2 regions of the Bacillus sp. D48C genome follow, and region 2 is predicted to be linked to the other one. Evidence: a T-box and tRNA genes for the amino acid it is inferred to sense, from the RefSeq annotation. Region 2 holds a T-box; the other holds one or more tRNA genes.
What was found. A T-box is a leader RNA that pairs with one kind of tRNA and senses whether it is charged. The one in region 2 lies ahead of ileS (isoleucine--tRNA ligase), so its partner is inferred to be a tRNA-Ile.

Region 1 (3,434 bases), on a different contig from region 2:
GACAAAATGAGCTCGTGTAATCTTTCCCCAATTTTTATCAACTCTTCGTTCTTTCAATACTTGCACAATTTCATAACGCCCTTCACATTCTCTTTTAGATAAAAAGAAACTTAAGACGACAGCAATTGCAAATAAAACTAATGAAAGAAAGAATATAACAGTATAACCACTCCATTTCTCCATGCGTGAAATTGTGTATCCTGCTGCTATTGGTCCAATCATCCCAGAGAAAGATGTAAGAAGTCCAAGAAATCCATTAAAGAAATCTCTTGTTTCTGGTTCTGTAATTTCAAATGTCAATAAGTTAAAAGCCAACCAGTAAAAACCGTATCCTACTCCTAAAAGAGCCCCCATTAATAAAATATACTGAGAAGCACTTTTTCCAGCCACTAAAACAACGATAAAAAAAATTGCGAGCGTTCCTACTCCTATTCGTAATAAAATCGAGCGATCGATACGTTTCGCTAATTTCCCCCCTACAAGAAATGTGAGAGGCTGTAATACAACGCTGGCCAAATTATACAAGCCAAGATTCACATAATTTTGTGTTTGCTTCCATAAATAAATATTTACAAACGTATTCGATAAAGAAATTGCGAGCGTGTATAAACCTCCTATAAGGAGCAATAACACTAAATCCCGATTCACTTCAACGTCACCAATTATATGTTTCCACTTCATACACAACTCTCCTTTACTTCATGTTCTAGTCTTCCAAAGACAAGCCCAATTATGTAAAAGGAAAGCATAGAAAAAAGCTAGGGGCTCTCCCCTAGCTTTTTCTATATTTATTACGATTATTTTGCTTCTTGGTAACGTTTTTCAGCAGCGTTCCAATCTACAACGTTCCAAAATGCGCCGATGTAGTCTGGACGACGGTTTTGGTAGTTTAAGTAGTAAGCGTGCTCCCAAACATCTAAACCGATAACTGGAGTTTTACCTTCAGTTAAAGGAGAATCTTGGTTTGGAGTGCTTGTTACTTCTAACTCACCATTGTTTACTACTAACCAAGCCCAACCAGAACCGAAGCGAGTTGCGCCAGCTTTTGCGAATTCTTCTTTGAATGCATCGAAGCTACCGAATTTCGCTTCAATTGCAGTTGCAAGTTCACCTACAGGTTGTCCTCCGCCGTTTGGAGATAAGATTGTCCAGAAGAATGTATGGTTAGCGTGTCCGCCACCATTGTTACGTACTGCTGTACGGATCGCTTCTGGTACTTCGTTTAAGTTTGCAACTAATTCTTCTACGCTTTTGTCAGCTAATTCTGCATGACCTTCTAAAGCAGCGTTTAAGTTTGTAATATACGTGTTGTGATGTTTTGTATGATGGATGTTCATTGTTTCTTTGTCAAAGTGAGGCTCTAAAGCATCATACGCATAAGGTAAATTTGGTAATTCGTGTTTTGCCATTGTTATATTCCTCCCAGTTTATGTATTGCCACTTAGTGACATACAACTTCATTCTACCCTAATTGCCATAGGGTGCAAACAAATAAATCACATTGTCTTGCTATCATTAAAGTAGCAAAATTCCCACTTCTTTTCAATTAAAATGCTCATATATTCCGTAAAAAAAGCTTCCTTCTACAAGGAAGCTTCCTGCTAACATAATAAACATGCGAAATGGATATGGACCCTGTAGGACTCGAACCTACGACCGGACGGTTATGAGCCGTCTGCTCTAACCAGCTGAGCTAAGGGTCCACAATTATGTATGTAACAACATATCAAATAAAGGAATTCCTATCGGATATGCCCTTTAAGAAAGGTAAGATAAATTTACCATATAGAAAAGAAAAGTGTCAATTGTATTTTTCTTATTTAAAAGAAGAAAGTTAATAAAAAGAAATTTAGTTATCTCCACTATATGTAAATATAATATATCTTGAGATTCTCTAGATTCCTACGTTACAATGATTTTATACATACATAAAGGAAGTGAATCTATGTCCATATTTACCCAATTCGTAAAAAGCATATACTCGCCTAAAGATATGGCGCTATTCCGTTTTCAAAAAATCGGTAAAACCATTTTGTATATTATGCTACTTTGCTTAATTACTACTATTCCAAGAACTTTTTTGTACGGTAGTTTTATCCAAGATGGTGTAGGCATGGTAAATCAAGTCATCGATAAAGATTTACCTGACTTTAAGATTGAAAATGGCGAACTAAAAGCCGATATTGATCAACCCATTGAAAAAGAAGAAGGAAATGCACTTTTCGTATTTGATCCAAATTCAACAGACCTAGAAAAATATCAAAATAAAACAGGTTTATTTGTTTTAAAAGATAAAGTAGTCTCTATGGGAAATGGTCAAACACAAACGTATTCTTATAACGATTTGTTAGGTGCATCTCTTGAGAAAAAAGATCTACAAGAATTTATTTCTTTATTCGATAATATTTATCCAATTTTATTATTCGTTATCGGATTCTTAGTGTACCTATTCCAATTATTCATCACTTTTGTAGGCGTGACCTTACTTGCGTTCATCGGTTCTGCTATGAGCGGTCAACGTAAACTATCCTATAAACAAGTTTGGACACTAACTGCATACAGCTACACAATCCCAACCATTTTCTTCATGATTATGGACTTATTCAAAATCGTCGTACCTGGGGCAACATTCATTTATATCGCTGTTGTTTTAATCGTTCTATACTTAACGATTAAAGAGGTACCCCAACCGAAAGAAAAATAAAAAAATGCCTAAATAGGCATTTTTTTTTTGGACAAGCATATATTCCTAGCAAAGGAGTGAAGAATATGAAGAGGTTAGGTATATTCCTATTCGTGCTTGTTCTCGGTTATGTATTTTATTACGATATAAAAATCGGTACTTTACCGATGTTAAGTTCATATAAAAAAACAACCTCTGCCCAAACGATTAAAAAAGAGAACGCAGACAACCAACAAAATAAAGAGAATAAAACAGAAAAAGAAACGGATACATCCTATAAAACAATTGAAGTAAAAACTGGTGAGACAGTTCTTTCTATTACAGAACAAATTAACAAGAAAAAAATTCCTTCCATAGAAAAAGTCATTGACGACTTTAAACTATTAAACAAAAGTACATCTGCTACAAAAATCCAAATTGGAAAGTCTTATAAATTCCCGTTATATCAATAAGCTATCACTTAATCCTTGTCAATTACATAAAGGCGCTGATACAATAGTAAAAGTGAAACCGAGCACTTCGGTTTCTATAGCCCTATATCACGTATACTATCATTGATATGAGGGACTAAATAAGAAACTTCTTTTATAAGGAGAGCGATCTATTCGTGAATGAAATGACTCATCGTACAAAAACACGTCCAGTTAAAGTCGGTAATTTAACAATCGGCGGTAATAATGAATTAATTATACAAAGTATGACAACAACAAAAACACATGATGTTGAAGCAACAGTTGCTGAAATCAAGCGT
Region 2 (3,434 bases):
TTACACAAAGAAAGAAATGAAGTAAGTGAGTACGGTTGTTATGCAGGTATTTTATATGAATCTATTGGACAGTATGGCCAAGCGATGAAAAGATATAATAAGGCGATAGAACAAAAGGACACGGCATTACCGTATTACCGAATTGGTGAAACACTTATGGCATTAGGGCAATTGACGGAAGCAAAACAAGCGTATGAAACATGTTTAGAGCTTGATGGGAATTTCGTAGGTGTACATTTACAGCTTGCGGAAATATACGAAAAAGAAGAAAACCGTTCTAAAGAACAAAGTCATATGGTTCAGGCGATGAAGGAAGAGCCATTGCATATTAATATGGAATATTTGGCACAGCTTTCAGTAGATATGAATCTTCAGGAAGAATTGCTGACGGAACTAGAACAATTAGCGGACGAAGTACCTGAAATATGGCGTTTAGATGCGATTGCATATGTGCATGGTGCGATGAATGAAATAGATAAAGAACAAGAACAGATTGAATACGCGCTACAATTAGATGGTGAGCATATAGAAGTTCTATATCATTATGCAAAAGTATTAGTGAAAAAAAGAAATGTAAAAGCAATTGAAGTTGCAATGAAAGTAATACAAAAAGATTTTGATAATGAACGTATATTTGATGTTTATGTAAAAGCAGTAGAGCAACATAAAAAATTGTCTAACATACGAGATTTTCTTCATACGTTAAAGGTGAAAAAAGCAGAAAGAAGTACAGCATTCATGTATGCTGCAGCTGCGGTTACGGAAATATGGATTGAACGGCAGCTGCATGAACAGCCAAAACGATCTATCATTACGAGAGCTTTTTATCGTATGAAAAATCGTGCGAAAGAAATTTCAATGGTTACTATGATAATTGATTTATATGAAATCTCTTTAAAGTTAAATCCGAAAAATAGTATGGCAGCACAGCGATTTGCGCTATTTTATGAGAATGTAGAGATGAATAAAGAAGCAATAGAGATTTTGCACACATCACTAGAAAATAGATGGGATTATGAAGTAGCGAAGCAACTTGTAAATCTTTTCGTTGAGTGCGAGGAAGAAGATATGTTAAGAGATGCTTTGGAATTAACGAAGCAAATGGTTCGAGAACTACCAGATGATTATGATACACTTCTTCTGCAAGCACAAGTATTCTTTAAAGCAGGGGAAGAAAGAAAAGCAGAAAAGATGATCTTACAATTAATGGAGCAAACACCGTTCGTAAGTAGAGCATTTCTTGCTTTAGGAGAAATGTATCAAAGTCAAGAAAGGTTTGAAGAGGCAATTCATCTATTAGAAAATGCTTCTATAAATCATCCAAATGAAACAGCAATTCTCCTTTCTTTAGCGTCTTCATATCATGGTGCCGGCCAAACACTAAAGGCAGAAAAAATAGCAAATGAAGTATTAACAATGGATGCAAGTGATTTGTTAGCAAGATATGATCGTGCTTGTTATTTAGCACAGTTAAATAGAAATGAAGAGGCGAAGAAAGAGCTTGAAATTGTCCTTCGTGAGGATGAATCGGGATTCTTTGCTGAACTTATTGAGGATGATGAAAATTTAGCAGCATTGCGAGAATTTGAAAAGTAATTGTATAAGAATAGGGGAAAAGATAAGGATATATTTTGAATTAGTTGACAATTAGTTGTCAAATGGCATAAAATAACTTTTAACAAAGTATACAAATCTGAAGACGAGAAAGAGTAAAATAGTGAACTGTTCTCCAGAGAGCCGGTATATTGCTGAAAGCCGGTGGGCAGACGTTATTTGAAAATCATCTCCGAGGAGCCGAGGCTGAAAGTGAGTAAGCCCGGACGGATGTCTACCGTTACAAAGAACACGTATGATAGTACGTTGCTAAGCGCTATTAGTGAAAAAGCTAATAGAATTAGGGTGGTAACGCGGGTAAACCCGTCCCTACTTCATAGGGACGGGTTTTTTGTGTGCTTTTAAAACATTCAAAGGAGTGATTGTAGATGAAGAAAGTAGATGTAAAAGAGTCAGCTGTAGGGAGAGAAACACGTATTCGTAAGCAGTGGAACGAACAAAGCATTTTTGAACAATCAATTCAGAATCGAGAAGGCGCGCAATCGTTTGTGTTTTATGAAGGACCACCAACGGCGAACGGTTTACCACACGTCGGCCATGCACTTGGTCGGGCAATTAAAGATTTAGTAGCAAGATATAAAACGATGGCTGGTTATAAAGTAGTAAGAAAAGCAGGATGGGATACACATGGTTTACCTGTAGAACTAGGTGTTGAGAAGCAACTTGGTATTTCTGGTAAACATGAGATCGAAGAATATGGCATTGAACCATTTATTCAAAAGTGTAAAGAGAGTGTTTTCACATATGAAAAGCAGTGGCGTGAATTCACTGAAAGTATTGGTTATTGGGTAGATATGGATGATCCATATGTAACTTTAAAGAATCCATATATCGAAAGTGTATGGCATATTTTGGGAACAATCCATGAAAAAGGATTGTTATATAAAGGACATAGAGTTTCACCATACTGTCCAAGCTGCCAAACCTCATTGAGCTCACATGAGGTTGCACAAGGGTATAAAACAGTAAAAGATTTAAGTGCAACTGTGAAGTTTAAAGTGAAAGATAGTGAAAATGAGTATTTCTTAGGCTGGACAACAACGCCTTGGACACTTCCAGCAAACGTAGCGCTTGCTGTACATCCAAATATGGAATATGTTAAAGCAAAACAAGAAGGTCATGTATACATTGTTGCGAAAGAACGTGTACAAGAAGTATTAAAAGAAAACTATGAAGTATTATCTGTTCATAAAGGCGAAGAATTATTAAACACATCTTATACAGCGCCATTTCCGATGAAAGAAGTTACAAATGGTTACCGCGTTATCGCAGCAGAGTTTGTAACGGCAGATAGTGGTACAGGACTTGTTCATATTGCTCCAGCATATGGAGAGGACGATTATAGAGTTGTTCAAAGTGAAGGATTGTCATTCTTGCACGTTGTAGATGAAAAAGGTGAGTATACAGAAGCGGTACCATTTTTGAAAGGTAAATTTGTAAAAGATTGTGACGTTGACATTGTTCGTTATTTAGCGAAAGAAGGTTTACTATATCATAAAGAAAAATATGAACATAGCTATCCACATTGCTGGCGTTGTGATTCACCACTTCTTTATTATGCAGGAGAAAGTTGGTTAATCCGAACAACTGCAATTAAAGATACATTTTTACAAAATAATGATTCAGTTACTTGGTATCCGGATCATATGAAACATGGACGCTTTGGTAAGTTTTTAGAAAATATGGTGGACTGGAATATTAGCCGAAATAGATATTGGGGAACGCCATTAAACGTATGGGAATGTGAAAGTTGTGATCATCAGTTTGCGCCGAAAAGCATTGCCAAATTAAGAAAGCATAGTACGAAAGAAACACCGGAA

Region 1: it encodes a tRNA-Ile, which carries the amino acid that the T-box ahead of ileS (isoleucine--tRNA ligase) is inferred to sense. The anticodon was not compared.

Annotation. Positions count from the first base shown of each region.
Region 1 covers NZ_JBKFAQ010000001.1:571,760-575,193, reverse strand. The annotation lists gene ACLBXA_RS03080 (MFS transporter) at 1-681, opposite strand, end outside; gene sodA (superoxide dismutase [Mn]) at 798-1,409, opposite strand; tRNA gene ACLBXA_RS03070 (tRNA-Ile) at 1,630-1,703, opposite strand; gene yqgB (protein YqgB) at 1,946-2,704, shown strand; gene yqfZ (protein YqfZ) at 2,770-3,135, shown strand; gene ispG (flavodoxin-dependent (E)-4-hydroxy-3-methylbut-2-enyl-diphosphate synthase) at 3,300-3,434, shown strand, end outside.
Region 2 covers NZ_JBKFAQ010000015.1:86,702-90,135, forward strand. The annotation lists gene ACLBXA_RS26035 (tetratricopeptide repeat protein) at 1-1,596, shown strand, start outside; T-box leader at 1,688-1,928, shown strand; gene ileS (isoleucine--tRNA ligase) at 1,983-3,434, shown strand, end outside.